2 regions of the Blautia hydrogenotrophica DSM 10507 genome follow, and region 2 is predicted to be linked to the other one. Evidence: predicted binding sites of a transcription regulator. Region 2 holds the regulator's gene; the other holds the start of a gene.
The links. Region 2 encodes NrdR, which represses ribonucleotide reductase genes. Its sites were predicted from a motif close to CACAANATNTTGTG; they were not measured.
Positions count from the first base shown of each region.

Region 1: a site for NrdR is predicted at 3,221-3,234, ahead of BLHYD_RS14665 (ribonucleoside triphosphate reductase). Genes of this name have one in related genera too.

Region 1 is NZ_CP136423.1:3,050,106-3,059,471, reverse strand. Features, by position in the region: gene glmM (phosphoglucosamine mutase) at 1-874, shown strand, start outside; gene BLHYD_RS14675 (tetratricopeptide repeat protein) at 880-1,920, shown strand; gene hflX (GTPase HflX) at 1,951-3,186, shown strand; gene BLHYD_RS14665 (ribonucleoside triphosphate reductase) at 3,379-5,760, shown strand; gene BLHYD_RS14660 (amidohydrolase family protein) at 5,848-6,657, opposite strand; gene BLHYD_RS14655 (response regulator transcription factor) at 7,056-7,727, shown strand; gene BLHYD_RS14650 (sensor histidine kinase) at 7,727-8,728, shown strand; gene BLHYD_RS14645 (ABC transporter ATP-binding protein) at 8,870-9,366, shown strand, end outside.
Region 2 is NZ_CP136423.1:1,370,912-1,380,277, forward strand. Features, by position in the region: gene BLHYD_RS06420 (fructose-bisphosphatase class III) at 1-1,762, shown strand, start outside; gene BLHYD_RS06425 (YlmC/YmxH family sporulation protein) at 1,793-2,050, opposite strand; gene nrdR (transcriptional regulator NrdR) at 2,287-2,748, shown strand; gene BLHYD_RS06435 (Na+/H+ antiporter NhaC family protein) at 2,763-4,088, shown strand; gene BLHYD_RS06440 (aminotransferase class I/II-fold pyridoxal phosphate-dependent enzyme) at 4,119-5,336, shown strand; gene BLHYD_RS06445 (DUF2752 domain-containing protein) at 5,348-5,779, shown strand; gene BLHYD_RS06450 (citrate/2-methylcitrate synthase) at 5,900-7,261, shown strand; gene BLHYD_RS06455 (YqeG family HAD IIIA-type phosphatase) at 7,279-7,776, shown strand; gene BLHYD_RS06460 (shikimate kinase) at 7,828-8,361, shown strand; gene efp (elongation factor P) at 8,410-8,967, shown strand; gene BLHYD_RS06470 (DUF5688 family protein) at 9,260-9,366, shown strand, end outside.

The sequences.
Region 1 (9,366 bases), 1.7 Mb from region 2:
CATTGGTTATCTGATCTCTATTCCCTCCCGGGATTTCAAAAATATCAAGGTGGGACTGGACTGTGCCAACGGGAGTTCTTCTGCGATTGCCAAGAGTGTTTTCGACGCGCTGCGGGCGAAAACTTATGTAATCAACAACGAGCCGAACGGCACCAACATCAATACTAACTGCGGCTCTACCCACATCGAAGTTTTGCAGAAGTTTGTCAAGGAAAACGGCTTGGACATCGGCTTTGCGTACGATGGGGACGCGGACCGCTGTATTGCTGTAGACCATGAAGGAAATGTGGTGGACGGTGATCTGATTATGTATATCTGCGGAAAGTACCTGAAAGAGCAGGGCAAACTCAAAGACAATATGGTTGTGACTACGGTCATGTCCAATTTGGGACTCTATAAGGCTTTGGAGCGAGAGGGGATGCAGTATGTAAAGACCGCGGTGGGTGATAAATATGTCAGCGAGAATATGCTGGCCAACGGCTATGGAATCGGAGGGGAACAGTCCGGCCATATTATTTTCAGTCGTTATTCAGCGACAGGAGATGGTATCCTCACCTCTTTGATGCTGATGGAGACTTTGGTGGAGAAGAAATCCACACTTCATGACCTGGCAAAAGAAGTGAAAATCTATCCGCAACTTTTGAAGAATGTGCGGGTGTCGGATAAGAAGACTGCGAGGGAAAATCCGAGAGTCATCGAGGCAGTGGACCAGGTGGCAAAGGAACTAGGAGACGAAGGAAGAATTCTGGTGCGCGAGAGTGGGACAGAGCCGGTCATCCGCGTGATGGTGGAGGCCGCCACCGATGAGCTGTGCGGAAAATACGTAGATCAGGTGATCTCTGTCATTGAGGCTGAAGGCCTGACAGTCTCCTGAGAGCCATGAAAAGGGCTTATGGTTGGCTGCTAGCCGCAGGCTGTGTGTCAGTCCTGATGGCTGGCTGTCAGGAGGAAAAAGCGATATATGACCAAGCCAGAAAGGACTTGGACCAAGGGGCCTATGAGGAGGCTGTTCAAGGTTTTCAGGAGGCCATGGAAAGAGACGTCCATAAGGCGGAGTCCTGCCGGGGAGCAGGCATCGCCAGCTTAAAATTGGGAGACTATGAGGAAGCGGCAGACTATTTTGAACAGGCATTGAGCCAAAAGGGACTGGACAAAGGATTTCGAAAAGATGTTCTGTCTTATCAGGCGACAGCCCAGTACAAGAATGGGCAGTACGAGGATGCCCAAAAAACCAGTGAAAGCCTGTTGGAATTGTCTGAGGACGCTCAGAGTTGCTATCTGGCAGGAAGAGTAGCGCTGGCGGTGGACGATTACGATCTGGCGAAAGAGAATTTTCAGAAAGTCATAGAAGAGGACAGTGGATATCAGCAGGCAGTCCAAATTTATGAGGCGTATTTGGAACGAGGGATGGAGGCTGATGGAACCGTCTATTTAGAACAGGCACTGAAGACTAGTCCATCCGACGCAAAGGGGCGGTGTGAGCAGGGAAAAATCTACTACTATATGGAAGACTTCGACAACGCAGAGAAGAGGCTTTCAGAGGCCGTAGATGGAGGAAACACCGAAGCGATGATATTTTTAGGAGAGGTGTACCTGTCCAAGAATGACTTGGAGAGTGCCAGAGCGAGTTATGAAGACTACATTCAGGAAGAGGAAGACGCGGCGCAGGGCTATAATGGTCTGGCACTGTGCGATCTGGCCGAGGGAGACTATGAGTCGGCATTGAACAATATTCAAAATGGAATTCAGCAGGCGGACACTGAGGAAATGCAGGATTTACTGTTCAATGAGATTGTAGTCTATGAGAAAAGTCTGGATTTTGAGACGGCGAAGGAAAAGGCTGCTGAGTATTTAAAAATGTTTCCAGACGATGAAGCTGCCCAGAAGGAGAGTGAATTTTTAAACAGCCGTATATCCTGAACGGGCAAGCGGTGAAAAGGAGCAAAAATTTTGTACGATTTGGAAGAATTGGAAGAACGGGTCGTCCTAATCGGCGTTCAGGAGAACGACGGGGAGGAGGTGGAGTCTTCTCTAGAAGAGTTGGGCGAGCTAGCGCGTACAGCCGGAGCTCTTGTCGCAGGCATAGTGGTGCAGAGGCGGGAGAAGATTCACCCGGGCACCTATATTGGAAAAGGAAAAATAGAGGAAGTGAGGATGCTGGTTTTGGCACAGGATGCAACCGGAGTCATCTGTGACGACGAGCTGTCCCCGGCCCAGTTTCACAATTTGCAGCGGGAGCTGGACTGTAAAGTGATGGACCGGACCTTACTGATTCTAGATATCTTCGCCAGCCATGCGGTGACGCGGGAGGGCAAGATACAGGTGGAGTTGGCGCAGCTTCGGTACCGAGCGGCGCGCCTGGCGGGACTTGGGAGTTCTCTTTCAAGGCTCGGAGGTGGAATCGGAACTCGTGGGCCAGGAGAGAAAAAGCTGGAGATGGACCGCCGGCTGATTCGGACTAGAATCAGTCAGCTGAAAAAAGAGCTGGAGGAAGTGGTACGTCACCGGGAACTGGTGCGAGACCAGAGGCAAAGGATGAACCAGAAGATCGCGGCTTTGGTCGGTTACAGCAGTGCAGGTAAGTCCTCCACGATGAATTATCTGACAGGGGCATCCATTTTGGAGGATGAGATGTTGTTTTCTACGCTGGACACCACGACGAGAGTCTTACAGCTATCAGGAAAGCAGGAAATTTTGCTGACGGACACTGTGGGATTTATCAGGAAACTTCCTCATCAGTTGATCGAGGCATTTAAAAGTACTCTGGAGGAAGTGTGCTATGCAGACATTATTATTCACGTGGTGGATGCTTCAAATCCTCAGAGAGAGACACAGATGCATGTGGTCTATGAGACCCTGCGTCAGCTCAAGGTATCCGACAAGCCTGTGATTACTCTGTTCAACAAGCAAGACAAGCTGGAAGAAAAACAGAAATTCCGGGACTTTCGTGCAGAGTATTCTATTTTATCCTCTACGAAGACTGGGGAAGGAATGGAAGAACTGAAAGCTGCATTGGAGGAAATTTTGAGAAGTGGACAGATTTATATCGAGCGTCTGTATCCTTATCAAAAGGCTGGAATTCTTCAGTTGATTCGAAAAAAAGGAGAGATTTTGGAGGAAGAATACTTAGCGGAAGGAATTGCCGTAAAAGCTTATGTTTCCAGGGAAATATATGAGAAAGTATAGAGACACCATATCTTGTTTCTGGTAAATTATGGAACACAAGATATGGTGCTTTCTATTGACTATCCATAGGGGTTCTGGTACAATAGTCCTACGTTGCAAAAATATGGAGAATCATTTGATCTTATTAAACAGCAAAGCGGACTGTATTTATCCGCTTTGACACATACACGAGTCTAGAATGGAGGTAATCATATGTTTCAGGTTGTGAAAAGAGACGGCGAGATCGCGGAATTTGACTTACAAAAGATTTCCAACGCGATTTGCAAGGCATTTGAGGCGAAAGAAAAGCATTACAGTGAGGACATGATGAGCCTGCTGGCACTGCGGGTCACAGCGGATTTTCAGGATAAGATAGCGGACGAGCAGATCTCTGTAGAGGATATCCAGGACAGTGTGGAGAATGTGCTGATTCAGGCGGGATATTCTGATGTGGCGAAAGCTTATATTTTATATCGCAAGCAGAGAGAAAAAGTTAGAAACATGAAATCCACCATTTTGGATTACAAAGAGATTGTCAATAGCTATGTGAAAGTGGAGGACTGGCGTGTCAAGGAAAACTCGACGGTGACCTACTCGGTGGGGGGACTGATTCTGAGCAATTCCGGGGCTGTCACAGCAAACTATTGGTTGTCAGAAATCTATGACAATGAGATTGCGGAAGCTCATAGAAATGCGGATATCCACCTGCACGATTTGTCGATGCTGACAGGGTACTGTGCTGGCTGGTCCTTAAAACAGTTGATTATGGAGGGACTAGGAGGCATTAAGGGAAAGATCACCTCTTCCCCTGCAAAGCATCTGAGCGTGTTGTGTAACCAGATGGTGAATTTCTTGGGAATTATGCAGAACGAGTGGGCAGGAGCCCAGGCATTTTCTTCCTTTGATACTTATCTGGCTCCTTTCGTGAAGACCGATCATTTGACTTATCCAGAGGTGAAAAAGTGTATTGAATCTTTCATCTATGGGGTGAATACACCGAGCAGGTGGGGAACGCAGGCGCCTTTTTCCAACATTACTCTGGATTGGACAGTGCCGGATGATCTGGCAGAACTGCCGGCTTTGGTGGGCGGCAAAGAGATGGACTTTAAATATAAAGACTGCAAAAAAGAGATGGATATGATTAACAAGGCGTTTATTGAGACAATGATTGAGGGAGACGCCAACGGAAGAGGATTTCAGTATCCGATACCGACTTACTCCATCACCTCTGAGTTTGACTGGTCAGACACAGAGAACAACCGCCTGTTATTTGAGATGACTGCGAAATATGGGACTCCGTATTTTTCCAATTATATCAACAGCGACATGAAGCCGAGTGATATCCGGAGTATGTGCTGTCGTCTACGTCTGGATTTGCGAGAACTGCGTAAGAAGACCGGAGGCTTCTTCGGCTCCGGGGAGAGCACAGGCTCTGTAGGTGTGGTGACGATCAACATGCCGAGAATTGCGTATTTGAGCAGGACACCGGAGGAGTTTTACCGCCGTCTAGACCATCTGATGGATATCTCAGCCAGGTCTTTGCATATTAAGAGAGAAGTTGTGAGCAAGCTTTTAGATGAGGGATTGTACCCCTACACGAAACGGTATCTGGGTTCCTTCGACAATCATTTCTCCACGATTGGGTTGATCGGAATGAACGAGGTGGGACTGAATGCCTGCTGGCTGGGACATGATCTGACGGATGAAAAGACTCAAAAGTTTACCAAAGAAGTGCTCATTCACATGAGAGATAAGCTCTCTGATTACCAGGAACAGTATCAGGGAGAGCTGTTTAATCTAGAGGCGACGCCGGCGGAATCTACGACTTACCGTTTGGCGAAGCACGACAAGAAGCGCTGGCCGGATATCAAAACAGCTGGAAAAGAAGGAGATACCCCTTACTATACCAACAGCTCCCATCTTCCTGTCGATTTCTCAGAGGACATTTTTGATGCGTTGGATATCCAGGATGAGTTTCAGACTTTATATACCTCGGGGACTGTCTTCCATGCATTTTTAGGGGAGAAGCTTCCAGATTGGAAAGCTGCCGCTTCTCTGGTGAAAAAGATTGCGGAGAACTATCGTCTTCCCTACTATACGATGTCCCCAACGTATTCTGTGTGTCAGGAACATGGCTATCTGTCGGGAGAACACTTTACTTGTCCGAAATGCGGAAAACCGGCGGAAGTCTACAGTCGAATTACTGGTTACTACCGGCCGGTACAGAACTGGAATGATGGAAAGACCCAGGAGTACAAAAACCGAAAGCTCTATGATGTAGAGAATTCCAGGATGAAAAAAGTGCACACTGCGGTGATGAAGATCAACCAGGATGAGATTCAGCTGGAATCAGTACAGACCACCAAGTTCCTGTTTACCACTAGCACTTGTCCGAACTGTAAGGCTGCAAAGGAGATACTACGGGAGGAAGAGGTGGAAGTACAGGTTATTGATGCGGAGGAGCATCCGGAGCTGGCAAAGAAATACGGAATCCGCCAAGCACCCACCTTGGTCGTGATGGACGAAGGAGGAGATATCCACCGTTATGTGAATGCCTCCAATATTCAAAAATATGTGGATGAACGGGATGAGTAACCGTTGAATGAAAAAACGAACGGGGCTGTCACACGCAGGAAAGGAATCCTGCGTGTGACAGTCCCGTCTGTCTGTACCTGCATGTGTTTAGATGTTCAACAGGTGCCTGCCGTTGCGATAGAGAATATCTTCTCTTTCCATGGGCGTAAGTTCCAGTTCCTGAAAAGTCCTCAGGTCTTTTTTCTGGTCTGTCCATGGAGCATCAGAGCCGAACAGCACTTTTTTAGGACTGTGATTCCGAATCATGCGCAGCATCTGATCGGATTCGATATGGCGAAGTGTGAAAGCTGTGTCCAAGTATACATCTCTTCCGATCAAAGTACGTTCCACCTCATCATAGAAGATATTTCCACCCATGTGAGCGAGAATAACTTTTTGAGGTCTTACATCGTCTAACATACGGGCGAGAATTCTGGGGGCTGCATGGACTGGACAGGGAGACGAACAGTCATAACCGGAATGAATGGTGATGATAAGCCCCAGCTCACAGGCGCGGGAGATGATACGTTTGTATCGGATGTCGTCAATCAATGTCTTCTGATCGTCGGGGTGGAGTTTAATACCTTTAAAGCCCAGCTCCTTTATGGTATTGAGCTCGCCCATGTAATCAGAGGTATCCGGGTGGATGCCTGCAAAGGAGAGCAGGCGAGGTCCCTTTGTGTGCTCAAAGCGTTCGTTTACTTCCAGAGCGAATTGAGTGATGCTGCGGAACTGTTTTGGTTTTGTGACAACGGGCAGTACTATGGAGAGATCTATGTGGGAAGTTCTCATGGATTCTACAAGTCCATTTATCGTGCCGTTCATGCTGGGGTTCTCGCTGATGATATGTGTCAGGTTAGGAATCACTCTTGGAGCTAATGCATCTGGAAAAATGTGGGTATGAAAATCAATAATCATACAATAGCCTCCTCTTATGTGTAAAGTGTCCGGTGTGAAAAAGACACACCAATTTTAGTATACAGGTATTAGGAGAGACAGGCAATATTTTAGGGAATAAAAAACGCATCTACAGAATGAGTAAAACGGTGGCGTCAGCCACGATAAGCACGCAGTGCTGTTTTACGAATGGCGCTGGCTGAACTGTTACTATGGGAGAGTACGGCAGATAATAAGACCTTGTGAAAAGCCTCAAATTTTGATAAGATAAGACTGGGAGTACAATGTTGGGAGAGTTTCCAGAATGTACTCCCTGTTTTGTAGTGTTGCGTCGGTACGTAAAGTGGGGCGCACCCCTCAAGAGCGAGGGAATGGAGGAGTTGAAGCGGGCTTGCCCACTTTATGAATAGGAGAAAATTATGTATAAGATTTTGATTGTGGAAGATGATCTGGTGATTGCCAGGACGATGTATAAGCATTTGGAATCCTGGGGCTATGAGGTTCAATGCGTCTCGGATTTTCAGAACGTAATGCAGCAATTTGTGGCGTTTTCGCCTCAGCTGGTTTTGCTGGACTTATCGCTGCCCTTTTACAATGGTTTTCACTGGTGCGATGAGATACGAAAAAATTCTCAGGTTCCGGTGATTTTTATCTCCTCGGCCCCAGATAATATGAATATTGTGATGGCCATGACCAGAGGGGCAGACGATTTCATAGCAAAGCCCTTTGACCTGGATGTGTTGGTGGCAAAGGTTCAGGCAATGTTGCGCAGAACCTATGCATTTGGAATGACAGGAAATCTCATGGAGCACAAAGGTGTGGTGTTGAACTTGGGGAATTCCACGCTTACTTTTAAAGAACAGGTTTTGGAGCTGACCAAAAATGAATTTCGGATTCTTCAGATTTTGTTTGAGAATGAGGGAAAGATCGTATCCAGAGATGCGATCATGAACCGACTCTGGGAAAATGACAGTTTTGTAGATGACAATACATTGACCGTAAACATGACCAGGCTGCGCAGAAAACTAGAAAGCTTTGGATTGGCTGACTTTATACTGACCAAAAAAGGATTGGGGTATCGGATTTCGTGATGAGTACAGGAAGGATTTTGTGGGATTATCTGAAGAAAAATAGATTTGTGATAGGAGGACTACTGACCTTTTTAGCAATTTTCTGTACGGTTTTTGTGCTGTATGGAAAACCGCTGGAAGCTGTCGTGTACGGCCTGCTGTTATGCTTGGTTCTGACTGTGGTTTTACTGGCAGTGGGATTTGTAGGGTATTATAAAAAGATATGGCAGCTGTCACAGCTTCAAAAAATGCTACCGGAATTGCCGAGGGAATTTCCCAAAAGTGCAAGTGTTGGGGAAGAGCTCTATCAGAAAATGATGATGGAACTTGGACAAGAGTGCCAAAGACAAGCCAACGAATATGCCAAGCACAGAGAAGAGCTGCTGGATTACTATACGTTGTGGGTACATCAGATTAAAACTCCCATCGCGGCTATGAGGCTTTTGATGCAGTCAGAGGGGCAGTCTCATGTGCTGTTAGAGATGGAACTGTTTAAGATTGAGCAGTATGTGGAGATGGTTCTGGGATATTTGCGTTGTGAAAGCATGAGCTCAGATTTGAGTTTTCGGCAGTACAAACTGGACGGGCTGGTCCGTCAGGCAGTACGAAAATATAAGAAGTTGTTTATCTTGCAACGGATTACTTTGGAGTATGAACCCTTAAATGTTTCCGTACTGACTGATGAGAAGTGGCTGGTCTTTGTGTTGGAGCAGCTTCTCTCCAACGCGCTGAAATATACTCCGAGAGGAAAGATCACCATCTGTATGGCTGAGAGTGAGGCTAAGACGCTGGTGATTCGGGATACCGGAATTGGGATAGCGCCGGAGGATATCAGCAGAGTGTTTGAGCGTGGCTTTACCGGAAGAAATGGGAGAAGAGACAAGCGTTCTACGGGGATAGGACTGTATCTTGTGAAGAAAATTTTGGACAAACTATCCCATGAGATACGAATCGAGTCATGTCCCGGAGAAGGTACGGCGGTTTATCTGAAGCTAGAGCGGGCTGACCTTACACAGATGTAAGGTTTCTGTGGAAAATGTAAGCTAAAATTATGGCAGAAGTTCCTCTAAAAAATCTATAATATCCCTATACACTGAAGTATGTGAAGGGAAAGAAAGGAGGAGGTAACTGCAGGACAGTCCGCGGTTACAGCAAGGTTCAATATGGAATTTTTGGAAGTCAATCATGTGAAGAAGATTTATTCTACCAGGTTTGGAAAAAATAAAGTTCAGGCATTAGAGAATGTAAGCTTCTCAGTGGAACAAGGAGAATACGTGGCAATCATGGGTGAATCCGGGTCTGGGAAGACTACGCTTTTGAATATTCTGGCCTCTCTGGATAAGCCTACAAGCGGAGAAGTATTGTTGGAGGGAAAGAACATTGTAAATCTCCGGGAAAAAGAGATATCCTCCTTTCGCAGAAAGAATCTGGGGTTTGTATTCCAGGATTTTAATCTGCTGGACACCTTTAATCTGAGGGATAACATCTTTCTGCCGTTGGTTCTGGCAGGGGAGGACTACCAGGAGATGGAACGAAAGCTTAGGCCGATTGCCGCGAAACTGAGGATTTCTGAGATTTTGGATAAGTATCCCTATGAAGTATCGGGCGGACAGAAGCAGAGGGCGGCAGTTGCCAGAGCGCTTATTACAGGGCCGAAGCT
Region 2 (9,366 bases):
GAGGAAAAAAATCGACGATGTTTTTGGGCACACGCTGAGCACGGCAGATAAGCGTTCCTTGGCGACTTTGATCTATTATCCCAGGGAAAAGATGGAACTGGTGAAAAAAGCGGAAGAAGATATGGAGAATTGGTATAAGATCACGCTCTATCGGCTCATAGAGGTGTGCAAGATTACAGGCTCCAAGTATACCCGCTCAAAGGTGAGAAAAGCACTGCCGCCGGACTATGCCTATGTCATTGAAGAGCTGATTACGGAAAAGTCAGAAGTGCTGGACAAAGAAGCCTATTACAATGCCATTGTCAATACGATCATCGACATTGGCAGGGCAGAGGATTTTATCATTGCCTTGGCAGAACTGATACAGCGACTGGTCGTGGACCATCTTCACATTCTGGGGGATATCTATGACCGGGGGCCAGGACCTCACTTTATTATGGACCGGCTGTGTGATTACCATTCTCTAGATATTCAGTGGGGAAACCACGACATTGTCTGGATGGGAGCTGCCGCCGGTCAAAAAGCGTGTATCGCCACAATTGTGCGAATCAGTGTGCGCTATGGAAACCTGGATATTTTGGAAGACGGATACGGGATTAATATGTTCCCTTTAGGCAGATTGGCAATGAATGTGTATCGGGATGACCCCTGTGAGTGTTTTAAGCTGAAAGGGGATAAAAATACCACGGAGACTGAGGCAGCTTTGGGGATGAAAATGCACAAGGCGATCTCAGTGATACAGTTTAAGCTGGAGGGACAACTGATCGAGAAATATCCGGGCTTTGGAATGGAAGACCGAAGACTTCTGCACAGAATTGACTATGAAAAAGGTACGATCAAGATTTATGGAAAAGAATATAAGCTGAAGGACAATTTATTTCCGACAATAGATCCTAAAGATCCTTACAAACTGACCCCAGAAGAGGCGGATGTGATGGAGAGACTGAGCTCAGCGTTCATCAACTGTGAGAAACTGCAAAGACACATGAAGCTTTTGCTCAGTCAAGGGAATCTCTACAAAGTGTACAATGGAAACCTGTTATACCATGGCTGTGTGCCTTTGAATGAAGATGGAAGCTTTAAACAGGTTAGGGTCTTTGATAAGAGTTATCATGGAAAAGCACTGTACGATGCTCTGGAAGTCTATGTGAGAAAGGCATTTTTTGCTTTAGACCCAGTGGAACAGGAGAAAGGAAAGGATATCTGTTGGTATATCTGGACTGGGCCAAATTCCCCATTGTTTGGAAAAGATCGGATGACTACTTTTGAGAGATATTTCATCGCGGACAAGCAGACGCATGTAGAAAAGAAAAATCCATATTATTCCTTGTTAGAAGATGAGAAGGTGGTGGACCAGATTTTTAAGGAATTTGGTTTGGAGACTTCCGGTGCTCATATTGTCAATGGACATGTCCCAGTACATCAGCAGGATGGGGAGAGCCCAGTAAAATGTAATGGAAAAGTTCTGGTGATCGACGGAGGGTTTTCTAGGGCTTATCAGAAAGAAACTGGAATTGCTGGGTATACCTTGATTTACAATTCTTACGGTCTGTTGTTGTCTGCTCATGAACCTTTTAAGTCGGCTGAGGCAGCGGTGAGGGAAGAGACGGATATCGTTTCCCGTCAGGTGGCGGTCCGCAGAAGTCAGCGCAGGCGGCTTGTGGGAGACACTGACAACGGAGCTGCGCTGAAAGAGCGGATTCGGGAGCTGAAGATGCTTCTTCAGGCGTACCGGGATGGCTTGATTATCGAGAAAAAATAAACTAGTACAGCGAATTATAAATTCGCTGTACTAAAAATCTTTATTCAGGCAGCGATCTTCCTTGATTTCTACCAGAATGATATCTTCGCCGATTTGGCGGATGCATTCCCAGGGAATGATATATTCGCTGTCTCTGCCGAAAAAACCGCAGATTCGGGCTGGACCGGGGACGATCAGCGCCAGCATACGCCCGGTGCAGATATCAAAGTCTATATCCACGGGACAGCCCAGGCTTTTGCAGGTGCAGATATTGATGATTTCTTTTTGACGCAGTTCGAACAAACGCATAGACTGATCCATCCTTTTTTATAAACCTATGGGGGTGGAAGACAGTTTATGCGTTTCAGTTAGAAAACGCCTTGTGAGACATTGGAGGACTGAACTGTAACGAATAGTTATCAGATAATAAACTGATTTTGGAAATTTTCTTGACGGAAATTGGAATTTTCAGTATACTTACAAGAAATGCAGCGATTTCCATGATAGCTGTCTGAGACTGATTCGGAATATGAGGGGAGAAATATATGAGATGTCCGTATTGTAATCAGGATAACACCAGAGTTGTGGACTCCAGGCCAGTGGAGGAAAATAATTCTATCCGTAGAAGGCGCATGTGTGATGCATGTGGAAAAAGGTTCACCACTTATGAAAAGGTGGAGACAATTCCGTTGATTGTAATCAAGAAAGACCAGAACCGGGAGCAGTATGAGCGGTCTAAAATTGAAGCAGGTATTTTGAGGGCTTGTTATAAACGTCCGGTTCCGGTGGAGAAAATTAATTCTGCCATTGATGCAATCGAGGGGAAGATTTTTAATACAGAAGAAAGAGAGATTTCCAGTACAAGAATTGGCGAGATTGTGATGGAAGAACTGAAGAATTTGGACGCAGTGGCCTATGTGCGCTTTGCGTCTGTCTATCGGGAATTCAAAGATGTCAATACTTTTATGGAAGAACTGAGTAAGCTTTTGGAGGGAAAACAAGAATAGAGAGGGGAAGATACATGGAAGGAAAAGTAAAAGCAAACGGCAGGGCACTACTGCCGATTATCGTATTTTTGGTGATTTTTTTGGGCTCTGGATTTGTCAGCGGTGATTTTAACAGTATGCCGGCAATTGTTGGGTTTCTAATCGCTCTGCTTGTGGCTTTTATCCAGGACAGAAAGCATGATTTTCATGAAAAAATACATATTGTGGCCCAGGGTGTGGGCGATGACAATATCATCACGATGTGCCTGATTTTTTTAGTGGCGGGAGGTTTCTCCGGGGCAGTCACAGCGGCCGGGGGCGTTGAGAGCACCGTAAACCTGGGACTGTCGATTCTGCCGTCTTCGGTAGCAGTGGCAGGTTTATTCGTGATTGGATGTTTTATCTCAATATCCATGGGAACGTCCATGGGAACGATTGCAGCTCTGGCTCCAATTGCAGTGGGAATCAGTGAGAAGACTGGCTTTGGAATGCCAATCTGCATTGGTGCGGTGGTCTGCGGCGCTATGTTTGGAGATAACCTGTCCATGATCTCAGACACCACGATCGCGGCGGTAAAGACACAGGGTTGCGAGATGAAGGACAAATTTAAGGAGAACTTCTTCATTGTGCTTCCGGCGGCGGTTATCACGATCATCTTGTTTGTGATTTTGACAAGAAATGGAAGTTTTCAGCTTAGCGGAGATCTCTCCTACAATATCTGGAGAGTTCTGCCATATTTGGTGGTGTTAGTAGGAGCTTTGATCGGTTTCAACGTGTTTTTGGTTCTTCTGGCCGGTATTATCCTGTCTTTGGTTGTGGGAATCGCCACGGGTAGTATTCTGCCAGCGGACATGTTCCGTGTGATCGCCCAGGGTGCAGATGGCAGCGGCGGCATTATGGGAATGTATGACATCACAGTAATTTCGATGGTAGTGGCCTGTATTGTGTCTCTGGTAAAGGAGATGGGCGGTATTCAGTTTATCCTGGAATTCATCAAGAAACGTATCAAAGGAAAGAAAGGCGGGGAACTGGGTATTGCGTTTTTGTCCCTACTCGTAGACATGTGTACGGCCAACAATACGGTGGCGATCGTCATGGCTGGTCCTATCGCGAAAGAGATTAGTGATGAGTTTGAAATCAGCCCGAAAAGATCAGCGTCACTTTTAGATATGTTTACTTCTGTGGGGCAGGGATTGATTCCATATGGGGCACAGCTTCTGTCAGCGGCCAGCCTCACACAACTGACGCCATATCAGATTATACCTTACTGTTTCTACCCGATTTTGATGGCGGTCAGCGGATTGGTTTTTATTCTGTTTGTCAAAAACAGAAAGCCCACGAAAAGCGGACTTTCTGCATAAATAAATATATTTTTGGAAGGAGTGAAGAAAATGAGAGCTTTTGGAAAATCTTCTAAGTTGGACAATGTACTGTATGATGTCCGCGGACCGGTGGTGGACGAGGCCGCGAGAATGGAGGAGGATGGAAAAGAGATCTTAAAACTGAACATCGGCAACCCCTTCCCCTTTGGATTTTCTGCACCGGAAGAGGTGATTTTGGATATGATGAGTAATATCCGAAATTCCCAGGGATATTCAGACTCGAGAGGTATTTTTTCTGCAAGAAAAGCAATTATGCAATACTATCAGCAGAAAAATATTCCAAATGTGGGAATGCAGGATATCTATACGGGAAATGGAGTCAGCGAGCTGATTAGTATTTCCATGCAGGCGCTTTTAAATGATGGGGATGAAATTTTGATACCGGCTCCAGACTATCCGCTGTGGACAGCCAGTGCGACATTGGCAGGGGGCAAAGTTGTCCATTATATCTGTGATGAACAGGCAGATTGGTATCCAGATATTGATGATATTCGCAGCAAGGTCACGGACCGTACTAAGGCCATTGTCATTATCAATCCGAACAATCCGACAGGGGCTTTGTATCCTGACGAGATTTTGGAACAGATTGTACAGGTGGCCAGGGAGAATGAGCTGATTATATTCTCGGATGAAATTTATGACCGCTTAGTGATGGACGGACTAAAACATACCTCGATTGCTTCTTTGGCTCCAGATGTATTCTGTGTTACCTTCAGTGGTCTGTCGAAGTCCCACATGATTGCGGGCTTCCGCGTGGGCTGGATGGTCTTAAGTGGAAATAAAGCTGCGGCACAAGGATATATCGAAGGCTTGAATATGCTTTCGAATATGAGACTTTGTTCCAATGTTCCGGCGCAGAGTGTCGTGCAGACTGCACTGGGTGGGTACCAAAGCGTCAATGAGTACCTGGTTCCGGGCGGTAGAATTTATGAGCAGAGAGAATTTATCTATAACGCGTTAAAGGACATCCCAGGAATTACAGTGAAAAAACCAAGAGCTGCTTTTTACATTTTCCCCAAAATTGACACGGAGAGATTTCATATCACCAATGACGAGCAGTTCGCTCTGGATTTCTTGAGAGAGAAGAGAGTTTTGGTGGTCAATGGAAAAGGCTTTAACTGGACGCAGCCGGATCATTTCCGAATCGTGTATCTGCCAAACATAAGACAGCTAGAGGAAGCTACCGGGAAGCTGAAAGATTTCTTAAGTACCTATCGTCAAAAATGAGAAAAATATGGATGAGAATTTATCGTGATTTGCGGGATAACGCTCAGCCTCTGCTGTTTATAGCAGCCTATATCGTATTTATGAACAGCTTTTTACATGTGAGCGTCTGCCCTTTTCGCGGAATTACCGGTTTGCCTTGTCCTGCCTGTGGAATGACACGGGCAGGACTGCTTTTTCTGAGAGGGGACTTTCAAGGAGCTTTTCAGATACATCCGTTCTTTTTTGGAGTATTGCTGTTGGCAGGGATTGCGATTCTGTTCAGATACGTTCTGGGAAGAGAGATTCGATGGATGCAGTATCCGTTGATGATTTTAGGTATTGGAATGCTGATTTATTATATTTATCGTATGAAGACTTATTTTCCTAATGTGGAGCCTATGCTGTACGAGGAGCGGTCTTTGTTTGGCATTCTCGGAGTCGCTGAGAGATTGGGAATGCACTAGACCCAGATGGAAAATAATGATATAATGAGAGAAATGTGGATCTATGTTAAGGGATTCCATAAGTATGTATTTTTTCAGGGAGGGAAAAGATAGAAAACAAAAAGAAAGGGGACGTAAGAAATGTCAGGATTTAATATGAAAGTAACACCGGAAATCGAACATCTCACAGACATCTGTAAGGAAAACAGCAAGATCGATGTGGAGTTATACGGAAAATATGATGTAAAAAGAGGTCTGAGAGATGTAAATGGAAAAGGGGTTCTGGCGGGCCTTACCAGAATATCCAATGTGCAGGCTGTTAAAGTGGTCGACGGAAAAGAAGTACCATGTGAGGGAAATTTATTCTACCGCGGCATCAATATCAAAAATTTGACACAGGGATTTTTGAAAAATCACAGATACGGATTTGAGGAAACTACTTATTTATTGCTATTTGGAAAGCTGCCGAACGCGAAAGAGCTGGAAGATTTCCAGAAGGTTCTGGCAAATCAGCGTTCTCTTCCTCGAAATTTCGTGAGAGACGTGATTATGAAAGCACCGAGCAAGGACATTATGAATGCTCTGTCCAGGTGCGTGTTGACTTTATACTCCTACGACAATAACCCAGATGATGTCTCACTGCCAAATGTTCTGCGTCAGTGTATCAATCTAATCAGTGTATTTCCACTTCTGTCTGTCTACGCATATCAGGCATATAATCACTATGAGAAGGGGAAAAGTTTGTATATTCACCACCCAGACCGCTCGCTGTCCACGGCAGAAAATTTGCTGCTGATGTTAAGACCAGATCGGAAATATACAGAGCTGGAGGCTAAGATTTTAGATTTAGCTCTTGTGATTCATATGGAGCATGGCGGTGGTAACAACTCTACATTTACGACCCATGTGGTGTCTTCATCAGGCACAGATACATACTCAGCCATTGCTGCGGCTTTGGGTTCTTTAAAAGGCCCGAAACACGGCGGTGCAAATTTAAAGGTGGTAAAGATGTTCCATGATCTGAAACATCATGTGAAAGATTGGAATGATGAGGAGGAAGTTGGTGCTTATCTGAGAAAACTGCTCCATAAAGAGGCATTTGATCAAAAAGGTTTGATTTATGGTATGGGGCATGCAATTTATTCCATTTCAGATCCGCGTGCTGAGGTGTTCAAAGGGTTCGTCAAAGAACTGGCTGTGGAAAAGGGACGCCAGAAAGACTACAATCTGTATGCGATGGTAGAGCGTCTCGCTCCGAAGATTATTGCTGAGGAGCGCAGAATCTATAAAGGAGTCAGCGCCAATGTGGATTTTTACAGTGGATTCGTGTACAGTATGCTAGATCTTCCTCTGGAGCTGTATACGCCGATGTTTGCCATTGCAAGAATCGTAGGATGGAGCGCTCATCGTATGGAAGAGTTGATTAATACGGATAAAATCATCCGTCCGGCATATAAAAATGTCATGGAGGAAATTCCATACGTGCCATTAGAAAAGAGATAGAACGAGAGGTCAGATGCATGTTTCAATGTTTTTTTCCAGATCAATATCTGGATTCGGCTTATGAGATAGATTTTGAGGGGCTGTATGCTAAAGGATACCGCGGGTTAATTTTTGATATTGACAACACGTTAGTTCCCCACGGGAAGCCCCAAGACGAGAGATCTTTGCGGCTGTTTGCGAGACTGAAGAATTTGGGATTTCAGTGTTGTTTTCTATCCAACAATCAAAGAGAGAGAGTGGAGTCTTTCAATCGTCCGATCAAACAGAAATTCATCGAGAATGCCCATAAGCCCTCCGTGAAAAACTATAACAGGGCAATGAAGCTTATGGGAACAGACCGAACGAACACAGTTTTTATCGGAGACCAGCTTTTTACAGATATTTGGGGAGCGAAACGAGCCGGAATACGGAATATTCTGGTGAAACCCATTCATCCCAAAGAAGAGATACAGATTGTGTTGAAGAGGTATCTGGAGAAAATTGTTCTGCATTTCTATTTGAAAGAAAAAAGATAAACAAAAGATTTTGCAGCGGATGAGGCTGCCATACAAAGAGGAGGGGCGAAAGTGAAGAATCATATAGTCATTATGGGATTTAATGGCTCTGGTAAGACGAGAGTGGGGAAACGTCTGGCCAAGGATCTGAATCTTCCGTATCTGGACGTAGATAAAAGTATTGTGAGTCACATGAAGATGAGTGTGAATGAGATTTATACAAAATTTGGAGAGCCGTTTTTCAGGGCTTTGGAGACGAGAGAAATTAAAGAGTTGATAGAACTGGACAAGCCGTTGGTGATTTCTATCGGGGCAGGGCTTCCGATTCAGGAACAGAATCAGAAGTACTTAAAAGATTTAGGAATCGTGATCTACTTGAAAGCCTCGGTGGAGACTCTAGCTAAGAGGCTGGAGGGAAGCAGTAGTTTTCACGCCGGGGAGAATCTGCCTGAAAAAATTAAAAAATTACTCGCAGTTCGAGACCCTGTGTACGAGAAAATGTCAGATATTCAGGTGGTGACTGGGGTGAAACCTTTTGAAGGGTTAATTTGTGAAATTAAGGAGAAACTGGAAAACTACCAAAAAACAGTTGAAAAAATTCAGTGAATATTATAGAATGGAACATAGTCAAGTGTACATTAAGGAGGAAAATTTATGATTTCAGCAGGCGATTTCAAGAACGGAATTACACTGGAAATTGATGGAAACGTATGTCAAATCGTAGAGTTCCAGCATGTTAAGCCAGGAAAAGGTGCGGCATTCGTGAGAACCAAATATAAAAACATTATCACCGGTGCGGTTTTAGAGAAATCCTTCCGCCCTACAGAGAAATTTCCACAGGCTAGAATTGAGCGCGTGGATATGCAGTATCTGTACTTTGATGGTGAGATGTATAATTTCATGGACAATGAGACTTTTGAGCAGATTGCTCTCTCTGTGGATGCAGTGGGCGATGCTTTGAAGTTTGTAAAAGAAAATGAAAGTGTGAAGGTATGTTCACACAATGGAAATGTCTTTGCCATTGAGCCGCCTTTATTTGTTGAGTTAGAGATCACAGAGACTGAGCCAGGGTTTAAAGGTGACACAGCTCAGGGTGCTACCAAACCGGCTACGGTTGAGACAGGCGCTACTGTAAATGTGCCGTTGTTTGTAAACCAGGGCGATGTGATTAAAATTGATACCAGAACAGGAGAGTATTTATCGAGAGCATAAATACTCGCAGATCTATCAAAAACATTGCTGTGGGTTTGTTCTGTCATAGGAAAGACCTTGTCACGAGAATGTGTAAAAGTTCTTTCTTATGACATAAACGCTCCGCCATGGATGCGCACTCGCAGGGCAGACCCACAGATCAAATTCTTATTTCATATCTATAAAAATCCCCAATTTAAATCATAGTGTTTATCTAAGTTTCCTAAGTTTTTTTCCTTTACGCTTGTCTAACACATAGTAACAGCCTCGCATTGCAGGGCTTATTTGTCGTGAGAACGGAAAGGAGTAGAAAATGAAAGACGAATCCGTTGTTGTATACCAGCTGTTAAATTATGAGAAGAATGAAAAATTGTTGCAGAGAGTACCTTATATTTCTTACCTGGATTTGGCGATTGTGTT